DNA from 4 places in the Streptomyces sp. NPDC028991 genome. Region 1 is predicted to be linked to each of the others. Evidence: riboswitches for the same ligand, from Rfam matches in the RefSeq annotation. Region 1 holds a riboswitch; each other region holds the start of a gene.
What was found. Region 1 has a riboswitch for cobalamin ahead of ACZ4V1_RS18500 (ABC transporter substrate-binding protein). Riboswitches for the same ligand answer to the same signal wherever they lie in the genome.

Region 1 (6,946 bases):
CCAGGGCGGGCGCCAGCAGGGGCGCACCCACCAGGTCGCCGGCGCGGACCAGCACCGGGAAGGCGGGTGCCGGGGAGGCGGGGTCCGCCTCCGTCGTCAGCAGGTGCCGGGAGGCGGACAGCAGGTGCTGCCGCAGCAGCGTCGACTTGCCGTGGCCCGGTCCGGCCAGCAGGACCCGGATCGGTCCGTCGCCGGTGAAGACGTGTTCGGCGGCCGCGGGAGCCCGCGCGGCCCGGAGCGAGGTGCGCCGCGGCACGTAGACATCGGCCAGTGACGGCGCGTCGAGCTCCGGTGCCAGCCCGGGGTGCGGAAGTTGATCGGCTGCCGACCGGACGGCTCTCAGGTACGAGCCGAGCCGGTGCCCGGGGCCGCTCGTCCGCACGGCGCGGTGACCGTCCCCGGGCTCCGGCGCGGAAGCGTAGTACGTGATGCTGTCGGCGTGCCCGACCGCGAATCCTCCAGTGGTGGCCGAGACGACCATGTCTGCCGTGACGTGCGGGGCCTGACCGCCTCCGAGCCCGCTCAGCCCTGCTGCGGACCCGGCTGCGGAGGGGTTCCGACGGTGACGTCACGCATCTGCACCGCCGCCGCGGAACCGTGATCGGCCCGGATGTCCACGTTGCCGCGGATCGTCGGGCCGTCGGCGGGCGCCTCCGCTCCGTCCGCCGGGGCGTGTGTCTGCAGCAGGGCCCGCAGGATCTCGGCGGCCTCCTCGCGCTCGGAGGCGCTCAGATTCTCCAACGCCTGCTCGAAGCGGGCCTGCCAGGCGCCTTGCTGGCCGCTGCGCACGCCGGCCCGTTCGTCGTCCGGTACGGCTTCCAGCGCGGCCGCACTATGGTCGAGCCGTTCCAGCTCGACGCGCTCACGCTCCCCGTCGCCCCGGGCGAACCACCGCGCGACCGACTGCTGCAGGCCCTGCCAGGCGCTGGTCCCGGCCGCTTGGACGACCGCCGCGCCTCCGGCGGCGGCCAGCGCGGCCATACCCTCCGCCAACATCCAACCGCCCCCGTTCGTCACCGTGTTCGACATGCGAGACGGTAGTGCACCGCGCGGCACGTCACCTCGCGTTCCACCGGATTGACGTCGGGCGCGCGGTCCGCGCCGCTGAGCGGCGGCAGTTCTTTCCCGTGCGCGGACCACCCGCCGGCCCCTCGGGCTCATCGGCCGTCCGCCCGCCGACGCGGGCGGCGGTCTCACGCAGCCGGGTGTGGGCCGCGTCGTGGGTGTGCACGGGTGCCACCACATGGCCTCCCGCGACGGCACGGCCTCGTACGGCGGCTCCACCACGCGTACGCCGGCGAGCGGCGCCAGGAGCCGGGCCGGGCGCGCCTGGTCCAGGGCGATGCGGCGGGGCCTCGTCGACAACGCCGGTGGGGGGCGAAGAGGCCGCCGAGGCCGGCCCCGTTCATGCGGGGCGGGGGTGACGGACGCGGCTGAGGCACCGGCGGTCGTGCCCGGTTCCCGTCCTGCCTCCGGCTCTCCGTCCGTACGGTCAGGGGGCCGTACGCCGTCGCGGCGGCGTGATGGCGTACAGGTCGAGAATGTCCGGCAGGGGTGCCACGCCCGGCCCGCCCGCGCGTGCCCACGCGGCGATGTCCTCGGTCGCGTCCGGGTCGTTGACGAGCCCCAGCCAGACGGGCCGGGCACCGGCGGCGCGGCCTTCGGCGGAGGGCTGTACGACGATGACGTTGGCCTGGTCGCAGACGTCGAGGCAGTCGGAGACGCGTACCGGTGCCGCGGCGCGCAGGCGCTCGGTCTGGGCCGTGTGGTCGACGCCGGTCACTTTGGGGCTGCCGCAGCAGCAGTCGCGGCACACGACGATGCGGCACGGCACCGGGGCGGTGGCCGTTGCGGCCCTCGTGTCGTCCGTCGTTCGTCCGGCCGGCGTTGCGGGCATGCGGTGCCGTCCCTCTCTCCGGGGAGATCCGCCCCGGTGGTCCGTCGAGGTAGCGACCGCGTGAGTCTCCTGGCTCTCGGGTCAATGCTCGTCCCTGCCTTCCCACCCGTTGCCGGGCAGTGGCCTGTCGGGACTCGCTCGCCGATCACAGTGGCGGGACCGCGCCGGATTCGCACCGGCTTCCTCGTTCCGCCGTCGCCTTGTCGTCGGCCATCATCCCACCCCGGGACGCCGCACCGCCCGCCCGGTACCGGCCTTCGGTCCGACTCCTGGGCGTGAGGGGGCCGTCGCGGGCCGACGGGCCGGGCGGGCCAGCCGCAGAAGAGTGCGCTGCCACCCCCGTACCAGGCTGTCCGCGAGGCGTGCGGGAGGCTCGGGGCGTGCGGCCGGGTCCGCACGCCCTTTCGCCGTCGGCTCGGGGAAACGTAGGATCACCTGGTCATCGCCGCGACGGGAGACAGGAAGCCGGTGCGAATCCGGCACGGTCCCGCCACTGTGACCGGGGAGCGCCCCTCCGACACGCCACTGCGCCCCGCGCGGGAAGGCGGAGGGAACGTCGATCCGGGAGTCAGGACACTGGTCCGTCGCGGGCCCGATCCGAGGAGCGCGGACTCCAGGAGGCTTCACGTGTCCCAGCTGTTCACCCCTGCCCGCACGCGCGGGTTCCTTCGTGCCACGGCCGCCGCCATGGCTCTTTCGTCAGTACTGCTGACCACCGGCTGCGGTCCGTCCGACGAGGGCGGCGGGGACGCGAAGGCCACCACGGCCGTGCCCACCGGCTTCCCGGTCACCATCGACAACTGCGGCGTGAGGACGACGTACGACAGGCCGCCGTCACGGGTGGTCACCATCCACCAGCACCCGGCGGAACTCATGCTCGCCCTCGGCCTGAAGGACCGGATGGCCGGCACGGCCTTCCCCGACTCCGCCGTCCTGCCCGAGCTGAAGAAGGACTACGAGGCGATCCCCGAGCTGGCGGAGAAGGAACCGTCGTTCGAGACGGTCCTGGACGCCGAACCCGATCTCGTCTACGGCGGTTACGGCAGCGCCTTCGCCGAGAACGAGGGCCGGTCCCGCAAGGCGTTCGCCGACGCCGGCATCGACACCTACCTCAACCGCGAGTACTGCGGCGAGAAGCGGGTGACGATGCGGGACACCTACGACGAGATCCGCGCCATCGGCAGGATCTTCGGTGTCCCGGACCGGGCCGACAGGCTGGTCACCGACCTCGAGGACCGCGTCGGCAAGGCCGCCGCCGAGGTCGCGGGCGAGCCAGAGGTGCCCGTCTTCCTCTACGACAGCGGCGACAAGAGCGCGTTCACCGCGGGCGGCAAGAGCCTGGGCACCGAGCTGATCCGGCTGGCCGGCGGCGAGAACGTCTTCGCCGACCTCGACGACGTCTTCGGCGACGTCTCCTGGGAGCAAGTCGTCGAGCGCAGGCCGGAGGTCATCGCCATCTACGACTACGCGGGCGCCGGAAGCGTCGAGGAGAAGAAGAGGTTCCTGCTCTCCCAACCCGCGCTCGCCGACGTGCCCGCCGTCAGGAACAAGCGGTTCGTCGTCCTGCCGCTGACCGCCACCCTGGTAGGAATCCGCTCGGCCTACGCGGTCGACGACCTGGCCCGCGGACTGCACCCCGAGAGCTTCCGGTGACCCAGGCCGCCACCGACACGTCCACCGAACGGACGGCTCAACGGTGGAAGACGACCGAGCCAGGGGCGGGCCGTACGGGGTTGGCGGTCACGCTGCTCGTACTCACCACCCTGCTCGTCGTCTCCGCCACGGCGGGCCTCGCGATCGGCTCCGTCCGGGTGCCGCCCGGCGAGGTGTGGGGCATCGTGACGCACGCGCTGGGTGCCGACTGGCAGGAGCCCGGCTGGTCGCGGGCCCGGGAGACCATCGTGGTGGACGTGCGGGCGCCGCGGGTACTGCTCGGTGCGGTCACCGGCGCCGGCCTGGCGGTGGTCGGCACCGCGCTACAGGCCCTGGTGCGCAACCCGCTCGCAGAGCCGTACCTGCTTGGCGTCTCCTCGGGGGCGTCCCTCGGCGCGGTCGCCGTGATCGTCTTCGGGGTCACCCTCTTCGGGCCGGTCTCCCTGTCGGTGGCCGCCTTCGTGGGCGCCCTGGGCGCGCTCCTGCTCGTGTACGCCACCGCGCGCACCGGCGGACGCATCACCTCGTCGCGGCTCGTGCTGTCCGGAGTGGCGATCGCGGCGGTGCTCACCGCGGTGCTCAATCTGCTGCTGCTCACCACCGACCGGGGCAACGAGGCCCGCGCGGTCCTCGCCTGGACCCTCGGCGGCCTCGGCGGGGTCAACTGGGGCACCCTGTGGCTGCCGGGCGCGGCCCTGCTGCTCGGCGTCGGCGTCCTCATGGCCCAGGCGCGCAACCTGAACCTGCTGCTGGCCGGCGAGGAGGCGGCCACCACCATGGGACTGGACGTGGCCCGCTTCCGCGCCCGCCTGTTCGTCCTGCTCTCCCTCGTCACCGGCGTACTGGTCGCGGCGGCCGGACCGATCGGCTTCGTCGGCCTGATGATGCCCCACATCGTGCGCCTGTTCGTCGGCGGCGACCACCGCCGGGTCCTGCCGACGGCGGCACTCGGCGGAGCGGTCTTCCTCATCTGGGCGGACATCGCCGCACGGACGATCGCCGCGCCGACGGAGATACCCGTCGGCGTGCTCACGGCCCTGTGCGGCGGGCCGTTCTTCCTGTGGCTGATGCGCCGGGACGCCCGGCGCGGCACCGACCGAGGAGTGGCATGACCGCGACCGAACTGAGCGTCGACGGCGTCACGCTCACCGCCGGAGCGCGCCACCTGGTGCGCGACGTGTCCCTGACCGCCCGCCCGGGCGAGACCATCGGCCTCGTCGGTCCCAACGGCAGCGGCAAGTCCAGCCTCCTGCGCACCGTCTACCGTGTCCTGCGCCCGGACGCCGGTCAGGTCCGGGTCGACGGAGGCGACGCCTGGTCATTGCCGGTGCGGCAACTGGCCCGCACCGTGGCCGCGGTGGTCCAGGACTCGGCGGCCGACTTCGATCTCGCCGTCCGGGAGGTCGTCGCCATGGGCCGCACCCCGCACAAACGGCTCCTCGCCGGCGACACCCCCGAGGACGCCGGGCTCATCGACTCCGCGCTCCTGGCGGTCGACGCCGTCCACCTGGCCGACCGCCCCTTCGACCGGCTCTCCGGCGGCGAACGCCAGCGCGTCCTCATCGCCCGCGCCCTCGCCCAACGGCCCACCCTCCTCGTCCTCGACGAACCCACCAACCACCTCGACGTCCGCCACCAACTGTCGGTGCTCGGCACCCTGCGCCGTCTGCCCACGACCGTGCTGCTCGCCCTGCACGATCTCAACCTGGCCGCCTACTACTGCGACCGCCTCTACGTCCTGCACGCCGGCGAGGTCACCGCCTCCGGCCCGCCGGCCGAGATACTCACCCCGCGGCTCCTGGCCGAGGTCTACGGAGTGGCGGCGGAGGTCGCCACCCATCCGCGCACGGGCGCCCCGCAGGTGACGTTCCTCCCCGAAGAGCCACGCGGCTGAAGGACCACCCGATGGTGGTGCCCGTGCCCGTCCGCGCCACCTGGGAAGGGCCGCGGCGGGTGGCCGACGCCTCAAGGGCGCCGGGCTGCCGGTACCGGGTCGCATGCCGCGCACCGGCGGCAAGGCAGCCGCGGGGCCCGTACGCCGCTCAGCGGCCGCAAGGGTCGCCCGAGGGAAACGGCGAACGAGTGCGCGCCGCCCGGTTCACGAGCCGCCGGGCAATGCACGCTCCGGCGTGACAGTCCGGAGCTGGACAGCGGGCCCCTGGCCGGTGAACAACGCCCATGACACCACGGCCGGCGGCACGGCCGGCGGCACGAGCGGTTCACCCGGTCGGCGGCACGAGCGGCGGCACGAGCGGCGGCACGAGCGGTTCACCCGGTCGGCGAGGGGCTTTCCTCGTAGGCGGGCACCTGTGCCTGAATGTTGAAGGTGGTCGTGCCGGCCTTCTCGAACCGCATGGTGAACTTCATGAAGTCGCCGCCCCTGATCTGCCGGTTCACGTCGCGCAGCACCAGGTGCGTCCTGTCCCGCTCCAGTTGGACGAGCCGGCCCACCGGGAGGTCGACCCCGCCGGTCAGCACCTTGCCGTCGGAGTCCACCAAGTCCACCGAGGCCGCGGCCGGCGTCTCGGCGCCCACGAGCTTGTCGGCCTCGTCGCCCTTGTTGTAGAGCCACACGTAGGCGGGGACGTCGTCTCCGGGCTGCCACGGACCGTCCTGCGGTTCAGCCACGTGCGCGTACCGGATCATCAGATCGCCGACACGGCCGTTCTGGCCCGGCGCCTCCCAGTCCGGCAGGGAGAACTCGTCGTCCCCACCGCATCCGCTCGCGGTCATGGCCAGGACGAGCGCACCTGTGACAAGAGCACACCGCCCGCGCACCGCGGAGAGGGATGTCATGGTCGCTCCTTTCACCACCCGATGTTCCCACCCTGGGTACCCACATCGTCCGGGGCAAAGGGAGCGGGGCCAATCGTGTTCGGAGGATGCCCTGCGGCACCGTGCGCGTATCGGTGGTCCGGGCAGACGCGCACCACCATTTCGCACGGACGGGAAGATGATTGACACGCTTGTCTAGACCTATTGCCCTGCCCGTGAAAGGCGGGCTACGTTACCCGCTGTTCGAAGCCCTTCGCGTTTTCCTTCAATTCCCTTGCTGGGCAAGGCTGGAAGGAGCATGTCCGCATGCAGGACCGGAGTCTGTCCAGACGGACCGTTCTCGCCTCCGCGACCGTGGTCGCCGCCGGCGCGACGGGCGCCGTGGGCGCGGCGGCCACCCCCGCGGTCGCGCACCGTCGCGACCACCGCCTCAAGAAGATCATCTCCAAGATGAGCATCGAGGCGAAGATCGGCCAGCTGTTCGTGCCGTACTTCTACGGTACGTCGGCGACTTCACCCAGCCAGTTCGACCAGGAACGCAACTCCAGGGAACTCGGCGTCCGTACCGTGGCCGAGCTCATCGCCAAGTACCACATCGGCGGTGTCATCTACTTCTCCGGC
Region 2 (6,946 bases), on a different contig from region 1:
GATCCTGCCAGGCGCGTCTCCGGAGAGCGTCGGACCGGGCACGCAGAGGGAGGCGGAGACACCGGTTCCGGTCACCGTGGCGCCCTGCTCAGTTCATCTTCCGTTCACTCTGGTTACCTACGTTCGTCCAGCCAATGACCTCGAACGATTGCCTGGGTAAATGGAAAGCTTCTCGCTGATCCTCGCGATTGTGGTAGTAACCGCACTCGCGTTCGATTTCACGAACGGTTTCCACGACACCGCGAACGCGATGGCAACGACCATTTCGACCGGTGCGCTCAAGCCCAAGGTGGCGGTGGCGATGTCCGCCGTCCTCAACCTTGTCGGCGCCTTCCTCTCGGTGGAGGTCGCCAACACGATCTCCAAGGGTCTCGTCGACGAGACCGGCATCCGTCCCGAGGTCATCTTCGCCGCCCTGGTGGGCGCGATCCTCTGGAACCTGCTGACCTGGCTGGTCGGGCTCCCGTCCAGTTCCTCGCACGCCCTCATGGGCGGTCTGATCGGTGCCGCGGTCGCTTCGGCGGGTGTCGGCGCGGTCAACGGCGACGCGCTCGTCACCAAGGTGCTGATCCCGGCGATCGCCGCCCCGCTCGTCGCGGGCCTCGCGGCGCTGCTCGGCGCACGGCTGACGTACAGGCTCGGCCGCAAGGCCGACGGCAAGGCCGCCGCCAAGGGCTACCGCGCCGGGCAGATCGCCTCCGCCGGGCTGGTCTCGCTGGCCCACGGCACCAACGACGCCCAGAAGACGATGGGCATCATCACCCTCGCCCTGGTCGCCGGCGGCGCCCTCGCCCCCGACTCCGACCCGCCCATGTGGGTCATCCTGTCCGCGGGCATCGCCATCGCGCTCGGCACCTACCTCGGCGGCTGGCGCATCATCCGCACCATGGGCAAGGGCCTGACCGACCTCCAGCCGCAGCAGGGCTTCGCCGCCCAGACCAGCGCCGCCACGGTCATCCTGGCCTCCTCCCACCTCGGCTTCTCCCTCTCCACCACGCACTCGGTCTCCGGCGCGGTGATGGGCGCGGGCCTCGGCCGCAAGGGCGGCGTGGTGCGCTGGTCCACGGCCACCCGGATGTTCGTCGCCTGGGGTCTGACCCTGCCGGCCGCGGCCCTGGTCGCCGCGATCGCCGAGTGGGTCTGCGGCCTCGGTGACTGGGGCACCGCACTCGTCGCGGTCTTCCTGGTCGCCTCCAGTGCCGCCATCTGGAAGCTCTCCCGGCGCGAGGTCGTCGACCACACCAACGTCGTCGACGAGCCCGAGCAGGCCGGTGTGGTGACCACGGCGATGGCCGCCGTGTCCCCGCCCCCGGCGGGCGTGACCGAGGACCTGGCCGCGGCCGGCGCCCCGGGGTCCGCGTCCGACTCCAAGGCCTCCTCGGCCACCACCTCTGTCTGAGCCCGCGCCCCGGGTACGAAGGAAAGCGAATTCCATGAGCATCGACTGGGCAGCTCTCGGCTCCGTCTTCGGGGTCAGCCTCGTGGCCACCGTGGCCCTGGTGGGCCTGTTCACCCTCGGCATCGTCGGCCTCTCCCGTCAGGAGCGGGCGGCCGCCCAGGGCGGCTCCGCGGCCCTCGCGGTCACCGGCGCGTACGCCTGCTTCGCGGCCTGTGCGGCGGCGGTGGCGTACGGCATCTACCTGATCGTCGCCTGACCCTCGGCGCACCCCCTTGAGGCGGGGCGCGGGACGGACTCCAACCGTCCCGCGCCCCGCCTTCTTCTCGCGCCGGTGCACACCCCCCGTGTGTGGGGCTTCGCACACTCCCCCTTCGCAGGTCAACGCCAGGTTGACGGGTGTTCGCGGGCCGTGGTGGACTTCCGGAGCCAATACGGCGGCAGGAGAGGAAGCCCGGTGCGAATCCGGCGCGGTCCCGCCACTGTGAACGGGGTGCAGACCCCGGAAGCCAGGAACTCTCACCGCCGGTCTCTTCCAACCAGGGCGCGGACACCCTGAGTGAGGACATATCGCCATGCACGGCTGCGGTTCCACGCACAGCGGTCCCGGGTACACCGGTTCCGGGCACACCAGCGACACGCTCCCCCGCCCCGCGGCCGGTTGAGCCGTGCGCGCCGAACGCGTCTTCGCGTACGGCGCCGCCGCCGGCCTTCTCGGTGACCTCCTCCTCGGCGATCCGCGCCGCGGACACCCGGTCGCCGCGTTCGGCCGTGCCGCCGGCGCCGTGGAACGGGTGCTGTGGCGTGACCACCGGGGCTGGGGCGCGCTGCACACCGCCGTGTGCGCCGGTGGCGCCGCCGCCCTGGGAACCGTCACCGCCCGCGCCGTACGCCGTTCCCCCGCCGCCTCCGTCGCGCTGACCGGAGCCGCCACCTGGGCCGTCGTCGGCGGCACCTCACTCGCGCGCGAGGCCCGCGCCGTCGGCCGGGCCCTGGACTCCGGGGACGTCGAGGCGGCCCGCGCACGGCTGCCGCACCTGTGCGGGCGGGACCCGCAGGCGCTGGACGCCGACGGGATCGCCCGGGCCGTCGTGGAGTCCGTCGCCGAGAACACCTCGGACGCGGTGGTGGGCGCCCTGGTGTGGGGCGCCGTGGCCTCAGTGCCCGGGCTGCTCGGCTTCCGGGCCGTGAACACCCTGGACGCCATGGTCGGCCACAAGTCCGCCAGGTACCGGCGGTACGGCTGGGCCTCGGCCCGGCTCGACGACCTCGCGGGCTGGCCGGGCGCCCGCCTGACCGCCGTCCTGACCGTCGTGGCCGGCGGCGACCCGCGCGGCGCCGTACGGGCCTGGCGCGCGGATGCCGCACGGCACCCGAGCCCCAACGCCGGTCCCGTGGAGGCGTCGTTCGCGGGCGCCCTGGGCGTACGGCTCGGCGGAACGCTCTCCTACGGCGGGCGGGTGGAGCACCGGCCCGTCCTCAACGGCACGGCGGGACGGGCCGTCCGGGCCGGCTCCGGCGACATCGACCGGGCCGTCCGGCTCTCCCGGCGCGTGGGCTGGCTGGCGCTCGGCGTGTGCGCGGGCGCCCGGCTGTTCGCGCGCGGGGCCGTCAGGAAGGGGCGTACGACATGAGCGGTCGCCTCCTCGAGAAGGGACCTACGTCATGAACGGTGGCCTCCTCGTCGCCGGAACCACCTCGGACGCGGGCAAGAGCGTCGTCACCGCCGGGATCTGCCGCTGGCTGGTGCGCCAGGGCGTCAAGGTCGCGCCCTTCAAGGCGCAGAACATGTCGCTGAACTCCTTCGTGACCCGCGAGGGCGCCGAGATCGGGCGGGCGCAGGCCATGCAGGCCCAGGCGTGCCGCGTGGAACCCACCGCGCTGATGAACCCGGTGCTGCTCAAACCGGGCGGTGAGCGCAGCAGCCAGGTCGTGCTGCTCGGCAAGCCGGTCGGTGAGATGAGCGCCCGCGGCTACCACGGCGGGCGGCAGCGGCAGTTGCTCGGCACGGTGCTGGACTGTCTGGCCGAGCTGAGGGGCACGTATGACGCGGTGATCTGTGAGGGGGCGGGCAGTCCGGCCGAGATCAACCTGCGTCGGACCGACATCGTGAACATGGGGATCGCCCGGGGCGCCGGGCTGCCCGTGCTGGTGGTGGGCGACATCGACCGGGGCGGGGTCTTCGCCTCGTTCTTCGGGACGGTGGCGCTGCTCGCGCCCGAGGACCAGGCGCTGGTCGCCGGGTTCCTGGTGAACAAGTTCCGGGGCGACGTCTCCCTGCTGGAACCCGGCCTCGACATGCTCCACCGCCTCACCGGGCGGCGCACGTACGGCGTCCTGCCCTTCCGGCACGGGCTCGGCATCGACGAGGAGGACGGGCTGCGCGTCTCCCTGCGCGGGACGGTGCGCGAGTCGGTCGTCGCGCCGCCGGTCGGCGAGGACGTGCTGCGGGTCGCCGTCTGCGCGGTCCCGTTGATGTCCAACTTCACGGACGTGGACGCGCTCGCCGCCGAACCCGGTGTCGTGGTGCGCTTCGTGGACCGGCCGGAGGAGCTCGCCGACGCCGATCTCGTCGTCGTGCCGGGGACCCGCGGGACGGTCCGGGCGCTGGCGTGGCTGCGGGAGCGCGGGCTCGCGGACGCCCTCGCCCGCAGGGCCGCCGACGGCCGGCCCGTACTCGGCGTCTGCGGCGGGTTCCAGCTCCTGGGCGAGCACATCGAGGACGAGGTCGAGTCGCGCGCCGGACACGTGGACGGGCTCGGACTGCTGCCCGTGCGGGTGCGGTTCGCCCGCGAGAAGACCCTCACGCGGCCGGTGGGCGAGGCCTTCGGCGAGCGCGTCGAGGGGTACGAGATCCACCACGGGGTCGCGGAGGTCACCGGTGGGGAGCCCTTCCTGGACGGCTGCCGGGCCGGCCGGACCTGGGGCACCCACTGGCACGGTTCCCTGGAGTCGGACGGCTTCCGCCGGGCGTTCCTGCGCGAGGTGGCAGCCGCCGCGGGCCGCCGCTTCGTACCTGCCCCCGACACCTCCTTCGCCGCGCTGCGTGAGGAGCAGCTCGACCGGCTCGGCGACCTGATCGACCAGCACGCGGACACGGACGCGCTGTGGCGGCTCATCGAGTCCGGCGCGCCGCAAGGACTGCCCTTCATTCCACCGGGAGCGCCCGCATGAGCACAGTGTTGTTGTTGTCGACCGCCGACACGGACCTGCTGGCGGCCCGCGCGTCGGACGCCGCCTACCGGATCGGCAATCCGACCCGGGTCGACGTACGGGAGGAGCTGCCGGGGCTCGTCGAGGGCGCGGACGTCGCCGTCGTACGCCTGCTGGGCGGCAAGCGCGCCTGGGAGGACGGGCTCGCCGCGCTGAGGACCGCCGGCGTCCCGACCGTCCTGCTGGGCGGCGAGAGCGTGCCGGACGCGGAGCTGATGGCGGAGTCGTCGGTGCCGGCCGGCGTGGTGGCGGAGGCGCTGCGCTACCTCGTCGAGGGCGGGCCCGCGAACCTCACCCAGCTCGCCCGGTTCCTCTCCGACACGGTGCTGCTGACCGGCGAGGGCTTCGACGAGCCGGAGAAGATGCCGGAGTTCGGCGTGCACGGCGCCCGGGACGTCGTGGCGGGCCGGCCGACGGTCGGCGTGCTCTTCTACCGCGCCCACCAGCTCAGCGGCAACACCGCCTTCGTCGACACGCTGTGCGACGCGATCGAGGCGCACGGCGCCAACGCGCTGCCCGTGTACTGCGGTTCGCTGCGCGGCGCGGACCCCGGGCTGTACGAGTTGCTGGGCCGGACCGACGCCCTGGTCGCCACCGTCCTCGCGGCCGGCGGCACGCACGCCTCGCAGGCCTCGGCGGGCGGTGACGAGGAAGCCTGGGACATCGGCGCGCTGGCCGATCTGAACGTCCCGGTGCTGCAAGGGCTCTGCCTCACCTCCTCCCGCGCCGCCTGGGAGGCGTCCGACGCCGCCCTCTCCCCCATGGACGCGGCGATGCAGGTCGCCATCCCGGAGTTCGACGGGCGCCTGGTCACCGTGCCGTTCTCCTTCAAGGAGCAGGGGCCGGACGAGGTGCCGGTCTACGTCGCCGACCCCGAGCGGGCCGGGCGGGTCGCCGGGATCGCCGTACGGCACGCGGCGCTCAAGCACAAGGCGAACGCCGACAAGAAGCTCGCACTGGTCTTCACCGCGTACCCGACCAAGCACTCCCGCGTCGGCAACGCGGTCGGTCTCGACACCCCGGCGTCGGCGGTGCGGGTCCTGGACGCCCTCAGGGACGCCGGGTACTCCCTAACCGACTACCCGTCCGGCGGCGACGAGCTGATCCACCGGCTCATCGCCGCCGGCGGCCACGACGTCGAGTGGCTGACGGAGGACCAGTTGGCGGCGGCGCCCGCGCGGGTGCCGCTGGCCGACTACCGGGCGTGGTTCGAGAAGCTGGACCCCGAGCTGCGGAACGCGATGACCGAGGCGTGGGGCGAGCCGCCGGGCTCGCTGTACGTCGACGGGGACGACATCGTGCTCGCGTCCCTCCAGTTCGGGAACGTCGTCGTGATGATCCAGCCGCCGCGCGGCTTCGGCGAGAACCCGATCGCGATCTACCACGACCCCGACATGCCGCCGTCGCACCACTACATGGCGGCCTACCGCTGGCTGGACGACAGCTTCGGCGCCGACGCGATCGTGCACATGGGCAAGCACGGCACGATGGAGTGGCTGCCGGGCAAGGGCCTCGGCCTGAGCGCCGGCTGCGCCCCGGACGCGGTGCTGGGCGACCTGCCGCTGATCTACCCGTTCATCGTCAACGACCCCGGCGAGGGCACCCAGGCCAAACGGCGCGGGCACGCGACGGTGGTCGACCACCTCGTCCCGCCGATGGCGCGCGCCGACACCTACGGCGACCTGGCCAAACTGGAGCAGCTGCTCGACGAGTACGCGCTCGTCTCCGACCTGGACCCGGTCAAGGCGCCGGCGGTCCGCGCGCAGATCTGGACGCTGGTCAAGGCGGCCGAGCTCCACCACGACCTGCACGTGGACGACCAGCCGGACGACGACGCGTTCGACGAGTTCGTCATGCACATCGACGGCTACCTGTGCGAGATCAAGGACGTGCAGATCCGCGACGGCCTGCACATCCTGGGCGGCGGCCCGGTCGGCGAGCCGCGCGTGAACCTCGTACTGGCCGTGCTGCGCGCCTCGCAGGTGTGGGGCGGGCAGGCGAACGCGCTGCCGGGACTGCGGGCCTCGCTGGCCGGGCACTTCGGGCTGGTGGAGAAGGAGCTGCTGGCCGAGCCGGGCGCGCCGGTGAAGGTGCCGGTGGAGCTGACGGACCTGGTCGAGGGGCCCGCCCGCAGTGCCGCCGACGCGATCGACCTGCTGGAGCAGCTGTGCCGGCGGATGGCCGAGGGCATGGAGTCCCGGGCGTGGGACACCGCGGCCGTACCGGCTCTGGTGCGCGAGGTGCTGGGCGGTGAACTGCCCGACGCGGTGGCCGTGCTGGAGTTCGCCTGCACCGAGGTCGTACCGCGGCTCGCCCGGACGACGGACGAGATCGGGC
Region 3 (6,946 bases), on a different contig from region 1:
TGCTGTGTGTACTGCTGGGCGTCCCCATCGCGCTGGCCTGCTTCTTCTTCGTCGGTCTCCAGCACGAGTTCCAGCACTGGGTGTGGACGTCGCTGCCGGAGGCCGCCGGTTACGACGCCCCGCCCTGGTGGTGGCCGCTGCCCGCACTGGTGCTGGCGGGGCTGATCCTGGCGCCGATCGTGACCCGGATGCCGGGCGGCGGCGGCCATCTGCCGGTCAACGGGCTGGGCGGCGCGCCCGTCGGCCCGCGCGCGCTGCCCGGCGCCGTCCTGGCGGCCCTCGCCACGCTGCCGCTCGGCGTGGTGCTGGGACCGGAGGCTCCGCTGATGGCCGTCGGCAGCGGGCTCGCGCTGCTGGCGGTGCGGCGGGCGGGCGCGGCCGGGGACCCGCGGGCGGGCGCGATCCTGGCCACGGCGGGCTCCACCGCCGCGATCTCCACCATCCTCGGCGGCCCGGTGGTGGCGGCGGTGCTGCTCATCGAGGGGGCCGGGCTCGGCGGGGCGCAGCTGGTCGCCCTGCTGCTGCCCTGTCTGCTGGCCAGTGCGGCGGGCGCCCTGGTCTTCACCGGTTTCGGTGAGTGGACCGGCCTGAGGATCGGCGCGCTGGCCCTGCACGACGTGCCGCCGGGCGCCAACCCGGACGCGGGCGACTTCCTGTGGGGCGTCCCCACGGCGGCGCTGATCGCCGTACTGGTCACGTTCGCCCGCGAGCTGGGTTACCGCACCGTCTCCTGGACACGGCACCGCACCGCCGTACGCACCGTCGCCTGCGCCACGGCGGTCGGCGTCTGCCTCACCGCGTACGCCCTGATCACCGGCCGTTCCCCGGCGGAGGCGGCACTGTCCGGGCAGGCCACCCTGGCCCAGCTCGCCGCGCATCCGCACGCCTGGTCCGTGGGCGCCCTGATCGCGCTCGTGGCCTGCAAGGGGCTGGCCTGGGGCATCGCGCTGGGCAGCCTGCGCGGGGGCCCGATCTTCCCGGCCGTACTGCTGGGCACGGCGACGGCCATGGCCTGCTCCGGCCTCCCCGGCTTCGGCGCGGCCCCGGCCCTCGCCCTGGGTATCTCCGCCGCGTCGGCCGCGGTGACCGGGCTGCCGCTGGCCAGCTCGGTGCTGGCGGTGTTGCTGACCGGCGCGGACGCGTACGACCAGATGCCGCTGATCGTCACCGCGTCGGTCGTCGCCTTCGTCGTCACCCAGCTGGTACGCCGGACCGCACCGGAACCGGCGTCCGCATCGGCACCGGCGTCGGGCCCGGCCGCGGAGACGGGACGGTGACCGAGCGCCGCGCCACCCACGAGCGCGGGGGCCGCACGGGCGGCAGCCGGCCCCGGACCGCCTGGCGCGCGGCCCGGCCCTGGCTGATGCGGGCCGGCGTCGCGGGGGGCGTGGTCGTGGCCTACTTCCTGCTTCCCCTGGACCACCTGGGCCCGCAGCGGCCCCTGCTGAGCTGGCTGCTGTTCGCCCTGATGCTGACCGCCGTGGCGGCGCTGCTGCTGAGGCAGATCCGCCATGTCCTCCTCGAACGCCCGGACACCCGGCCCGGTGTGGTCATCACCCTGCTCATCGTCCTCTCCGTGCACGTCTTCTCGGCGACGTACTACGCCCTCGCCAAGCAGCCGGGCGAGTTCACCGGCCTGGGCACCCGCGTCGACGCGCTGTACTTCACCGTGGTGACGCTCGCCACGGTCGGCTACGGGGACATCACGCCGCGGGGCCAGGCCGCGCGGGTCGTGACGGTCCTGCAGATCGTCTACAGCTTCGTGTTCCTCACCGCCGCCGCGACCGCGCTCACCCAGCGGATGCGCGACGTGGTGGTCCGGCGGACGGGCCGGGGCCGGCCGGGCTGACGCGAGTGCCCCGTCCGGGCGAGGAGCGGCGCCGGCGGCCGTTTCCGCAGCCCCGGGGTCTGTCCGCGGGAGCGGCGGCACGCCCGGCCGGACCGGAGGCCCGCTTGTCACCACCCTCGAGGGAGCACTACTGTCGCCACGCCTTGGTGAACGGGAAATCCGGTGTGATGCCGGTGCGGCCCTCGCCACTGTGAATCGGGAAGTCCGGCTCCGGCCCTCACGGGCAGCCACTGGGTTCTTGTGACCCGGGAAGGCGGAGCACGGGCGGTGGTACCCGTAAGCCAGGAGACCGGCCAAGGCGCGTCGTCCATCCACGAGGTGCTGGAGAGGGTCTGCTGAGCCATGCACATAGCCGAGGGCTTTCTGCCACCGGCGCACGCGATCGCCTGGGGTGTCGCGTCCGCGCCGTTCGTCGTACACGGAGTCCGTTCACTCACCCGTGAGGTCAGGGAGCATCCGGAGAGCACCCTGCTCCTCGGCGCCGCCGGGGCCTTCACGTTCGTCCTGTCGGCCCTGAAACTGCCGTCCGTCACCGGGAGTTGTTCGCACCCGACCGGCACCGGTCTGGGCGCCATCCTCTTCCGTCCGCCGATCATGGCGGTACTGGGCACCATCACCCTGCTCTTCCAGGCACTGCTGCTGGCGCACGGCGGGCTGACCACCCTCGGCGCCAACGTCTTCTCGATGGCGATCGTCGGCCCCTGGGCCGGATACGCCGTATACCGGCTGCTGCGCCGCTACGACGTGCCGCTGATGGTCGCGGTGTTCTTCGGGGCGTTCGTCGCCGACCTGTCCACGTACTGCGTCACCAGCGTGCAACTGGCGCTGGCGTTCCCGGACCCGGGCAGCGGGTTCCTGGGCGCGCTCGGCAAGTTCGGGTCCATCTTCGCCGTCACGCAGGTTCCGCTCGCGGTGAGCGAGGGGCTGCTCACGGTGGTCGTGATGCGACTGCTGGTGCAGTCCAGCAAGGGTGAACTGACCCGGCTGGGCGTTCTGTCGGCCAAGTCCGGCAAGACCACGTCCGGCGAGCGGGAGGCGGTGGCCCGATGAGCCGCAACGCGAAGATCAACGCCCTGCTGCTGCTCGTCGTGGCCGCGCTCGCGGTGCTGCCGCTGGTGCTGGGTCTCGGCGACCACAAGGAGGAGCCGTTCGCCGGCGCCGATGCCGAGGCGGAGACGGCGATCACGGAGATCGAGCCGGACTACGAGCCTTGGTTCTCGCCGCTGTACGAGCCGCCGTCCGGGGAGATCGAGTCGGCGCTGTTCGCCGTGCAGGCCGCGATCGGCGCGGGCGTGCTGGCCTACTACTTCGGGCTGCGCCGGGGCCGGCGACAGGGCGAGGAGCGGGCAGCGGCAGCGCTGCGGGACGTCCCGGCGGGCGACGTTCCCGCGGGCGACGTTCCCGCGGGCGACTGAGTGCTGCCGATCGACGCGGCGGCGCACAGCAGTCGCTGGCGCCGTCGCCATCCGGTGGACAAGGCCGTGCTCGGACTGGGCCTGACCGTGCTCGCGATCTCGCTGCCGCCCTGGCCCGGCGCGGCGCTGGTCCTGGTGACGGCGCTCGCCGTGCTCCTCGGCGCGGCGCGGGTGCCCGGACGTCGGCTGTGGCGGGCGTACCGCGTTCCGCTGGGCTTCTGCGTGACCGGGGCGCTGCCGCTGCTGGTACAGGTCGGTGGCCCGGGCGGGTTCCTGACGGCGGCGGACGGCGGCCCGGTGCGCGCCGGTGAACTTCTGCTGCGCACCTCGGCGGCCTCCCTCGGAGTGCTGCTGTTCGCGTTCACCACGCCGATGTCGGATCTGCTGCCCCGCCTGGTGCGGGCCGGGGTGCCCGCGCCGGTCGTCGACGTGGCGCTGGTGACGTACCGCATGAGCTTCCTGCTGCTGGACTCCGTGCACCGGGTCAGGCAGGCGCAGGCCGCACGGCTGGGCCACACCACCCGGGCCGCCGCCTGGCGTTCGCTCGGCGGGCTGGGAGCGACGGCGTTCGTGCGGGCCTTCGACCGGGCGGCGCGGCTCCAGACCGGTCTGGCGGGGCGCGGCTACGACGGCACCCTGCGCGTCCTGGTGCCCGAGGCCCGCGTTTCGGTGCCCTTCACGGCGGCGAGCGTCGCACTGCTGACGGCGCTGGCCGCGCTCACCCTCGTACTGGAAAGGCACCTGTCGTGAGCGAGTCGACGGAGTCGGAATCGGAACCGGAACCGGAATCGATGGGATCGGAGCCGGCGAGAGCGGAATCGACGGGAGCGGAGCCGACGGTGGCCGAATCGACGGGAGCGGAATCGACGGGGCCGGAGGCGACGGGGCCGGAGGCGTCAAAGGCGGCCCTGGTCGCGCTGCGGGGCGCGTCCTTCGCGTACGAGGAGGGACCGGACGTGCTCGTCGGCCTGGACTTCGCGGTGTGCGAGGGGCGTGCGCTCGCGCTGCTGGGCCGCAACGGCAGCGGCAAGACCACGCTGATGCGGCTGCTCAGCGGCGGACTCCGGCCACGTGCGGGGACGTTGGCGGTGGGCGGTGAGCGGGTGACGTACGACCGCAAGGGGCTGACCCGGTTGCGGACCACGGTGCAGCTGGTGGTGCAGGACCCGGACGACCAGCTGTTCGCGGCGTCGGTGGCCCAGGACGTGTCCTTCGGCCCGCTGAACCTGGGCCTGTCCGACACGGAGGTCCGGTCCCGGGTCGAGGAGGCGCTCACCGCCCTGGACATCACGGCGCTCGCCGACCGGCCCACCCACCTGCTGTCGTACGGGCAGCGCAAGCGGACCGCGATCGCCGGAGCCGTTGCGATGCGGCCCCGGGTGCTGATCCTGGACGAACCCACCGCCGGACTGGACCCGGACGGCCAGGAACGGCTGCTGGCCACCCTCGACCGGCTCCGCGCGGGCGGCACCACCGTGGTGATGGCCACCCACGACGTCGACCTCGCCCTGCGCTGGTCCGATGACGCCGCCCTGCTCACCCCGGCCGGTGTGCACACCGGCCCGACGGCCCCGACGCTGGCCCGCGCCGAACTGCTGCGGCAGGCCGGGCTGCGCCTGCCGTGGGGCGTCGCGGCGGCCCGGCTGCTGCGCGCGCAGGGCCTGTTGGCGGACGGGGCGACGGGCCCCCGTACGGCGGAGGAACTGGCCGCCCTGACCGGCTGAAGGAGCGCCGGGCGGGGCGGCTCCGACTCACCCGGCCGAGTCGCTGTACTCCGCGTCCCGTTCCCCGGCCGGCTTCTCCTCCCGCCCCTGCCGGGTGCCGCGGCGGCCGGGAAGGACGGCGAGGACGATCAGGGTGCCGGCGGCCATGATGATCCCGCCGACGAGGCTGGTCGTGGCGACGCCGTGGGCGAAGGCCTGGTTCACGGCGTCGGCGAGGGCCTCGGCCTGCTGCGGTCCGGCGGCGGGGTTCGTGGCGAGCCGCTCGGCGACGGCCAGTCCGCCGCCCACGGAGTCCTGGGCGGTGTCGAGCGCGTCCGCCGGGAGCCGGCCTCCGACCAGGTCGGCGAGTTCGTCCCGGTAGGCGGTGCCGAGCAGGGAGCCCAGCACGGCTATGCCGAGCGAGCCGCCGAGTTCCAGCGCGGTGTCGTTGGCACCGCCGCCGACACCCAGTTCGCTCTCCGGGAAGGAGCCCATGATGGTGTCGGTGGCCGGGGACACGCTCAGCCCGATCGCGAGGCCGAGCAGCAGCATCGGGGCCAGGAAGTCGGCGTAGGTGGAGTCCTTCTCGACGAGGGCCAGCAGGAAGACCCCGACGGTGCCGATCACCATGCCGGAGCCCACCATCGCCTTGACGCCCAGCTTCGGGGTCAGCTTCCCGGTCACCGCGGCGCCGACGAACACGGCCCCGGCCAGCGGCAGCAGCCGTACGCCGGTCTCCAGGGCGCCGTAGCCGAGCACGAACTGCAGGAACTGCGTGGCGTAGTAGATGGCGCCGTAGGTGCCGAAGAAGAAGAACAGCACGGCGAGCATCGAGCCGCTGAAGGGGCGCAGCAGGAACCTGCGCACGTCCAGCATGGGGTGCGGGTGGCGCAGCTCCCACCACACGAAGGCCGCCAGGCCGGTGACCGCGACGACGGCCGCGGCGACCGGACCGGCGCCCCAGCCGAAGTGCGGGCCCTCGATGCTCGCGTAGACCAGGCTGCCGACGGAGACGATGGAGAGCAGACCGCCCACGTAGTCGATCCGGCCCATGCCGGCCGCCTTGGACGGCGGGACGAGGACCAGCGCGCCGACGACGGCGGCGACCGCGATGGGAACGTTGACCAGGAAGGTCGAACCCCAGGCGTGATCCTCCAGGAGCCAGCCCGCGACCAGCGGACCGACCGCGATGGCCAGGCCGGAGGTGGCGGTCCAGGCCGTGATGGCGCGGGCCCGCTCCCCCTTGGGGAAGACCGCGACCAGCAGCGACAGTGTGGCCGGCATGACGACGGCGGCGCCCACGCCCATGATCGCCCGAGCCGCGATGACCAGCCCCGTCTCGTCCACCAGGCTGCCCATCACCGACCCGCCCGCGAAGATCACCAGGCCGGTGATCAGCGCGCCGCGGCGGCTGTACTTGTCGCCGATCGAGCCGAGCACCAGCATCAGCGCGGCGTACGGGACGGTGTAGCCGTCGATGACCCACTGCAGGTCACTGCTGCTCAGGCCCAGGTCGGCCGTCATGGCAGGCGCGGCCACGATCAGGGACGTGTTGGCCATGACGACGATCAGCAGGCTCAGACACAGCACGAGGAGCGCCCACCAGCGCCGCGCGTAGGGCCCGGTCATCTTGTCGACGGGTGTGGTGGCTAGGAGGGGCATGGGGGCTCCCGGGGAACTAGGGCAAGCAAGGGAAAGTTAATTGCCCATCGGTGTGCAGACTAGTGGCAGAGTAGTTTGTTGCACAGGGACGTGCAAATATCTCGACGTGCCCTTCCGCCGGAGTCCGTTCGGAAGCCCTTCCGAAGGCCCCGGATGCCCCTCCAGAAGCCCATCCGGAGTCCCTTCCGACCGTCCCTCCCGAAGCCCATCCGAGTCCGTTCCGATCGAGGTACCGAGGTGACCACCACACGCGCCCGCATCCTGCGGGCGGCCGAGCGTGAACTGGGCCGCGACCCCGACCGCAGCCTCAGCGCGAT
Region 4 (6,946 bases), on a different contig from region 1:
CGTCCGGGGGGTTCTCCTCGGAGAGCGCGGTGGTCAGCTTCTGCTGGATACCGTTCCACGTCTGGATCTCGAAATTGACCTTGGCCTTGGTCTTCGCCTCGAACTCCTTGGCGAGCTCCGCCTGCCAGTCGTCCGGCGAGGACCCGTCCATCACCCACACGGTGAGCGTCTCGCCGGCGTAACCGTCCGCCCCGGCCTTCTTGCCGTCGTCGTCGCCGCTGTCGCCCCCGCACGCCGCGATCGAGACCATCATGCCCGCGATACCGATCGCGGCTATCAGCTTGCGCTTCACGCCACCCTCCTCAGGGATGCCACAAAACCCCCCTGCCTCCCCGCGGTTGCTCGTCGACGCGGACCGCCCATGGGGCCGGGACCTGGACCAATGGTGTAGACCAGTACGGGGAGCTTGGCCCAGACCAATAGGGCTGTCAAGGGTGTTCAAGCACGCTCTTCGCGTCCGTGATGCGACCGAGATATGCAGGGACCTTTCATTGCGCAAGCGGCAGATCGGGCGGACCGGGACCGGGTGTACCACCACCCGCCGAATGACGTGCCGGTACCGTTCCGAACGCACGTACCAGCGACGCCTGACGGCGCTGTGGACTAGACCAACAACGGCCCCGCAGGTATACAGAAGGGATCACGGAGCGTGCGGGGCCAGCCCGGCACGAAGCCGTGCCACGATGTGAGCCGTGGCCGACAGGGATATCGGTCGCTTCGGCACCCGGAGCCGGGAAGGCAGAGCATGAGCACCGACGTCAGCAGTGCGGAGAACGAGGGTGGGGCGACCGTCCGTACCGCGCGTGTGCCCAAGTACTACCGTCTGAAGAAGCATCTGCTCGACATGACCCGGACACAGGCGCCGGGCACGCCGGTCCCGCCGGAGCGCACGCTGGCCGCGGAGTTCGACACCTCGCGCACGACCGTGCGCCAGGCCCTTCAGGAACTGGTCGTCGAGGGCCGCCTGGAGCGCATCCAGGGCAAGGGCACCTTCGTCGCCAAGCCCAAGGTGTCGCAGGCCCTGCAACTCACCTCGTACACCGAGGACATGCGGGCACAGGGCCTCGAGCCCACCTCGCAGCTGCTGGACATCGGCTACATCACCGCCGACGACCGGCTCGCCGGGCTGCTGGACATCACGGCCGGCGGACGGGTGCTGCGCATCGAGCGGCTGCGCATGGCCAACGGAGAGCCGATGGCCATCGAGACCACCCACCTCAGCGCCAAGCGCTTCCCGGCGCTGCGCCGCTCCCTGGTGAAGTACACGTCCCTCTACACCGCGCTCGCCGAGGTGTACGACGTCCACCTCGCCGAGGCCGAGGAGACCATCGAGACCTCCCTGGCCACCCCGCGCGAGGCCGGCCTGCTCGGCACCGACGTCGGCCTGCCCATGCTGATGCTCTCCCGGCACTCCCGGGACCGGACGGGTCAGCCGGTGGAGTGGGTGCGCTCGGTGTACCGGGGCGACCGCTACAAGTTCGTGGCCCGCCTGAAGCGCCCCCAGGACTGACGCCGACCGTAGGGCGTACCAGGCAAATCCCTCCGCGCGTGACCGCGAAGTTGCAGTTGAGGACCGATATACGGACAAGGGCTTCCGCTTTCTCGACACCGTCACCTACATTTCGTGCGCACTGCACGAGGTGATCAGCGAGGGGACGGAGCCACCGCATGTCACAAGCCCCAGAAGTGAGCAGAGGGCCGGTGGTGACGCCGGTGCGCGTCGTCATCGGCCTCTGCCTGGCAGCACCGTTCGTCGCCATGCTGTGGGTCGGTTCGTACGCGAAGACAGACCCGGCCTTCATCGGCATACCGTTCTTCTACTGGTACCAGATGGCGTGGGTGCTCATCTCCACCGCGCTCACGGTGATCGCGTACAAGCTGTGGCAGCGTGACCAGCGCGCCCGCCGGGAAGGCGGGGCCAAGTGAACGACGGCGTGAACGGCGTCGCACTCGCCGTCTTCATCTTCTTCTTCGTCCTCGTCACCGCGATGGGCTTCCTGGCCGCCCGCTGGCGCCGGGCCGCGAACGACCAGAGCCTCGACGAGTGGGGCCTCGGCGGCCGCTCGTTCGGCACCTGGGTCACCTGGTTCCTGCTGGGCGGCGACCTGTACACGGCGTACACCTTCGTGGCCGTCCCCGCCGCGATCTACGCGGCGGGCGCGGCCGGCTTCTTCGCGGTGCCGTACACCATTCTGGTCTACCCGCTGATCTTCACCTTCCTGCCGCGGCTGTGGTCGGTCTCCCACAAGCACGGGTACGTGACGACCTCGGACTTCGTGCGCGGCCGCTTCGGCTCGAAGGGACTGTCGCTGGCGGTCGCCGTCACCGGCATCCTGGCGACGATGCCCTACATCGCACTCCAGCTGGTCGGCATCCAGGCCGTGCTGGACGTCATGGGAGTCGGCGGCGGCAAGGACACCAACTGGTTCATCAAGGACCTGCCCCTGCTCATCGCCTTCGGTGTGCTGGCCGCGTACACCTACTCGTCGGGGCTGCGCGCGCCCGCGCTGATCGCGTTCGTGAAGGACACGCTGATCTACATCGTGATCGCGGTGGCGATCATCTACATCCCGATCAAGCTGGGCGGCTTCGACGACATCTTCGCCTCGGCGAGCGACAAGTTCACCGAGTCCGGCAAGGGCGGGCTGGTGCCCGACCACGGCGGCCAGTGGACGTACGCCACCCTGGCGCTCGGCTCGGCGCTCGCGCTCTTCATGTACCCGCACTCGATCACCGCGACGCTGTCCTCGCGCAGCCGGAACGTGATCCGCCGCAACACCACCATCCTGCCGCTGTACTCGCTGATGCTCGGCCTGCTCGCGCTGCTGGGCTTCATGGCGATCGCGGCCGGGGTCAACGTGGAGAACGGGCAGCTGGCGATCCCGCAGCTGTTCGAGAACATGTTCCCGGACTGGTTCGCCGGCGTGGCGTTCGCGGCGATCGGCATCGGCGCCCTGGTCCCGGCGGCGATCATGTCGATCGCGGCCGCGAACCTCTTCACCCGCAACATCTACAAGGACTTCATCAGGCCGGACGCCACCCCGGCCCAGGAGACCAAGGTCTCCAAGCTGGTGTCCCTGATGGTGAAGGTGGGCGCGCTGGTCTTCGTCCTCGGCATGGACAAGACGGTCGCGATCAACTTCCAGCTGCTCGGCGGCATCTGGATCCTGCAGACCTTCCCGGCCCTGGTCGGCGGCCTGTTCACCCGCTGGTTCCACCGCTGGGCGCTGCTCGGCGGCTGGGCGGTCGGCATGATCTACGGCACGGTCGCCGCGTACGGTGTCGCCTCGCCGACGCAGAAGCACTTCGGCGGCTCCTCGAAGGAGATCCCGGGCATCGGCGAGATCGGCTACATCGGCCTCACCGCCTTCGTGCTGAACATCCTGGTCACCGTGGTCCTGACCTTCGTCATGCGGGCGGTCAAGGCCCCCGACGGCGTCGACGAGACGAAGCCGGGCGACTACACGGCGGACGCGGGCGACCCGGGCGTCGAGGTGGAGCTGCCGCCGGCCACGGCGGGCACCTCGCACTGACCCCTGGCAAGCGGCGGGCCGTCGGAGAAATCCGGCGGCCCGTTGTCGTACCCGTCGGGCACACTCGGCCGCATGGACTTCGTGATCCGGCAGGCGGCAACGGACGAGTACGACGCCCTCGGTGAGATCACCGCGCAGGCCTATCTGCGGGACGGCCTCCTCGACTTCGGGGAGAGCGACGCGTACCTCGGCGAGCTGAGGAACGTGGCCAAGCGTGCGGCGGGCGCCGAGGTGCTGGTCGCCGCGGCGGACGGCCGGGTGCTCGGCGGCGTGACCTTCGTGCCGTCCGGTGGCCCCATGGCCGACATCGCCCGGCCCGGCGAGGCCGAGATACGGATGCTCGCCGTCGCCCGCGAGGCACGCGGACGCGGGGTGGGCGAGGCCCTCGTACGGACCTGCGTCGACCGTGCCCGGGCCGTCGAGGGCTGTGCGCGCGTCGTGCTGTCGACCCAGCGCACCATGCGCACCGCCCACCGCCTCTACGAACGGCTGGGCTTCGTCCGCACCCCCGGCCGCGACTGGAACCCGCTGCCGGAGCTCGACGACATCACCCTGCTCACCTATGAGCTGACGCTCTGAAACCAGCGCGGCCCCTTCAGGAGCCCACCGCGACACAACATGTGGGGGTGCTCACCGAGCACGGCACAAGATGTATGCTCATGCTCGCTGTCGCCGCAGGGGAATCCGGTGCGAATCCGGAACTGTCCCGCAACGGTGTACTTGTGCGTGTTCGCGTGTCCGTCGTATCTGCGTGAGCGCGCACTGGCTTCAGTCCGAGGACCTGCCGACAGTGCGCCCGTACCGTCCCGGTCCGGGTGCCTGACGTCCGGGCCTCGTGGAGTGGGCCGGTGGACGCGACGCCGCGTGCGCTCGTGAGCTGCCCCGCCCTCCCCCAGGCCCCGTGCCGAGCGAGGGAGTGCCCCACGTGACCATCGCGCCAGCCGACCCGGTTTCAGCGGCCCCGGTGACGAGTTCAGCGGCCCCGGTGTCCGCCGAGGAGCCCGACGGGCCCGGTGCCGCGTTGCTGCGGACCCTGACCGAGCTGACCGCCGATCTCCCCGACGCCGACCCGGGCCGGGTCGCCGCCGCCGCGCTGCGCGGCCGGTCCGCCCGTGCGGACGGGTCGGAGCTGCGGGAGCTCGCCACGGAGGCGGCGGCCGGGCTCATCTCGGAGGACCCGGTCTACTCCAGGCTGGCCGCCCGGCTGCTGACCATCGCCATCCGCGCCGAGGCCGCCTCGCAGGGCGTCACCTCCTTCACCGAGTCGGTCGCCACCGGCCACCGCGAGGGCCTGATCGCCGACCGCACCGCCGAGTTCGCCCGGCTGCACGCGGACCGGCTGGACGCGCTGGTCAACCCGGCCGCCGACGACCGCTTCGGCTACTTCGGGCTGCGCACCCTGTACAGCCGCTACCTGCTCCGGCACCCGATCACCCGCAAGGTCGTCGAGACGCCCCAGCACTTCATGCTGCGGGTGGCCGCCGGCCTCGCCGAGGACGACACCACGCGTTCGGTCGACGAGGTGGCCGCGCTCTACGGGCTGATGAGCCGCCTCGACTACCTCCCCTCCTCCCCCACCCTGTTCAACTCCGGCACCCGGCACGCCCAGATGTCGTCCTGCTACCTCCTGGACTCGCCCAGGGACGAGCTGGACTCCCTCTACGACCGCCTCCACCAGGTCGCCCGCCTCTCCAAGCACGCGGGCGGCATCGGCATCGCCTACTCCCGCGTCCGCGCCCGGGGTTCGCTGATCCGCGGCACCAACGGGCACTCCAACGGCATCGTCCCGTTCCTGAAGACGCTGGACGCCTCGGTCGCCGCCGTGAACCAGGGCGGCCGGCGCAAGGGCGCGGCGGCGGTCTACCTGGAGACCTGGCACGCGGACATCGAGGAGTTCCTGGAGCTGCGGGACAACACCGGTGAGGACGCCCGCCGCACGCACAATCTCAACCTGGCGCACTGGATCCCCGACGAGTTCATGCGCCGGGTGGACGCCGACGGGCAGTGGTCGCTGTTCTCGCCCGTGGACGTGCCCGAGCTGACCGACCTGTGGGGCGCGGAGTTCGACGCGGCCTACCGCGAGGCGGAGGAGGCCGGCCTCGCCCGCAAGACCCTGCCCGCCCGTGAGCTGTACGGCCGCATGATGCGCACCCTCGCGCAGACCGGCAACGGCTGGATGACCTTCAAGGACACCGCCAACCGCACCGCCAACCAGACGGCGGAGCCCGGTCACGTCGTCCACTCCTCCAACCTCTGCACCGAGATCCTGGAGGTCACCGACGACGGGGAGACGGCGGTCTGCAACCTGGGCTCGGTGAACCTGAGCGCCTTCGTGGACCCGGCCTCCCAGGACATCGACTGGGAGCGTCTGGACGACACCGTCCGCACGGCCGTCACCTTCCTGGACCGGGTCGTCGACATCAACTTCTACCCGACCGAGCAGGCGGGCCGCTCCAACGCCCGCTGGCGCCCGGTCGGCCTCGGCGCGATGGGCCTCCAGGACGTCTTCTTCCAGCTGCGTCTGCCCTTCGACTCGCCGGAGGCCAAGGCCCTCTCCACCCGCATCGCCGAGCGGATCATGCTCGCCGCGTACGAGACCTCCGCCCACCTCGCGGAACGGAACGGCCCGCTGCCGGCCTGGGAGAAGACCCGTACGGCCCGGGGTGTGCTGCACCCCGACCACTACGGTGTCGAGCCCGCCTGGCCGGAGCGCTGGGCGGCGCTTCGCGAGCGCATGGCCACGACCGGGCTGCGCAACTCCCTGCTCCTGGCCATCGCGCCGACCGCCACCATCGCCTCCATCGCGGGCGCCTACGAGTGCATCGAGCCGCAGGTCTCCAACCTGTTCAAGCGCGAGACGCTGTCCGGTGAGTTCCTCCAGGTCAACTCGTACCTGGTGAAGGACCTCAAGCGGCTCGGCGTGTGGGACGCCCGTACCCGCGAGGCGCTGCGCGAGGCGGGCGGCTCGGTACAGGGGTTCTCCTGGATCCCCGAGGACGTCCGCGCGCTGTACCGCACCGCCTGGGAGATCCCGCAGCGCGGCCTGATCGACATGGCCGCCGCCCGCACCCCGTACCTCGACCAGGCCCAGTCCCTGAACCTCTTCCTGGAGACGCCGACCATCGGGAAACTCTCCTCGATGTACGCGTACGCCTGGAAGCGGGGCCTGAAGACCACGTACTACCTGCGCTCGCGCCCGGCGACCCGTATCGCCCGCGCGGCAGCCCGGGCCACCGTCCCCGCGCAGGCCACCCCGGACCCCGATGCGGTCGCCTGCTCCCTGGAAAACCCCGAGTCCTGCGAGGCCTGCCAGTAATGACCGAGAACACCAAGAACCTGCTCGACCCTGGCTTCGAGCTGACCCTCCGCCCCATGCGCTACCCCGACTTCTACGAGCGCTACCGGGACGCCAT

Region 2: it holds a riboswitch for cobalamin, as region 1 does, so the genes downstream of both, ACZ4V1_RS25000 (cobalamin biosynthesis protein) here and ACZ4V1_RS18500 (ABC transporter substrate-binding protein) in region 1, are expected to answer to the same signal.
Region 3: it holds a riboswitch for cobalamin, as region 1 does, so the genes downstream of both, ACZ4V1_RS21850 (energy-coupling factor ABC transporter permease) here and ACZ4V1_RS18500 (ABC transporter substrate-binding protein) in region 1, are expected to answer to the same signal.
Region 4: it holds a riboswitch for cobalamin, as region 1 does, so the genes downstream of both, ACZ4V1_RS21380 (ribonucleoside-diphosphate reductase subunit alpha) here and ACZ4V1_RS18500 (ABC transporter substrate-binding protein) in region 1, are expected to answer to the same signal.

Annotation. Positions count from the first base shown of each region.
Region 1 covers NZ_JBVHVP010000008.1:87,741-94,686, forward strand. Annotated here, with positions in the region: gene ACZ4V1_RS18480 (NACHT domain-containing protein) at 1-481, opposite strand, end outside; gene ACZ4V1_RS18485 (hypothetical protein) at 523-981, opposite strand; partial or broken gene ACZ4V1_RS18490 (hypothetical protein) at 1,058-1,356, opposite strand; gene ACZ4V1_RS18495 ((2Fe-2S) ferredoxin domain-containing protein) at 1,493-1,897, opposite strand; cobalamin riboswitch at 1,960-2,108, opposite strand; cobalamin riboswitch at 2,319-2,496, shown strand; gene ACZ4V1_RS18500 (ABC transporter substrate-binding protein) at 2,585-3,550, shown strand; gene ACZ4V1_RS18505 (FecCD family ABC transporter permease) at 3,547-4,662, shown strand; gene ACZ4V1_RS18510 (ABC transporter ATP-binding protein) at 4,659-5,444, shown strand; gene ACZ4V1_RS18515 (copper chaperone PCu(A)C) at 5,819-6,346, opposite strand; gene ACZ4V1_RS18520 (glycoside hydrolase family 3 protein) at 6,632-6,946, shown strand, end outside.
Region 2 covers NZ_JBVHVP010000014.1:55,817-62,762, forward strand. Annotated here, with positions in the region: gene ACZ4V1_RS24990 (inorganic phosphate transporter) at 161-1,399, shown strand; gene ACZ4V1_RS24995 (hypothetical protein) at 1,434-1,655, shown strand; cobalamin riboswitch at 1,796-1,934, shown strand; gene ACZ4V1_RS25000 (cobalamin biosynthesis protein) at 2,065-3,030, shown strand; gene ACZ4V1_RS25005 (cobyric acid synthase) at 3,062-4,570, shown strand; gene cobN (cobaltochelatase subunit CobN) at 4,567-6,946, shown strand, end outside.
Region 3 covers NZ_JBVHVP010000011.1:39,853-46,798, reverse strand. Annotated here, with positions in the region: gene ACZ4V1_RS21860 (chloride channel protein) at 1-1,277, shown strand, start outside; gene ACZ4V1_RS21855 (potassium channel family protein) at 1,364-1,849, shown strand; cobalamin riboswitch at 1,977-2,161, shown strand; gene ACZ4V1_RS21850 (energy-coupling factor ABC transporter permease) at 2,192-2,899, shown strand; gene ACZ4V1_RS21845 (energy-coupling factor ABC transporter substrate-binding protein) at 2,896-3,264, shown strand; gene cbiQ (cobalt ECF transporter T component CbiQ) at 3,265-4,014, shown strand; gene ACZ4V1_RS21835 (ATP-binding cassette domain-containing protein) at 4,173-4,988, shown strand; gene ACZ4V1_RS21830 (MFS transporter) at 5,016-6,629, opposite strand; gene ACZ4V1_RS21825 (TetR family transcriptional regulator) at 6,867-6,946, shown strand, end outside.
Region 4 covers NZ_JBVHVP010000010.1:174,337-181,282, forward strand. Annotated here, with positions in the region: gene ACZ4V1_RS21355 (extracellular solute-binding protein) at 1-292, opposite strand, end outside; gene ACZ4V1_RS21360 (GntR family transcriptional regulator) at 746-1,510, shown strand; gene ACZ4V1_RS21365 (DUF3311 domain-containing protein) at 1,669-1,926, shown strand; gene mctP (monocarboxylate uptake permease MctP) at 1,923-3,533, shown strand; gene ACZ4V1_RS21375 (GNAT family N-acetyltransferase) at 3,606-4,112, shown strand; cobalamin riboswitch at 4,187-4,336, shown strand; gene ACZ4V1_RS21380 (ribonucleoside-diphosphate reductase subunit alpha) at 4,459-6,849, shown strand; gene ACZ4V1_RS21385 (ribonucleotide-diphosphate reductase subunit beta) at 6,849-6,946, shown strand, end outside.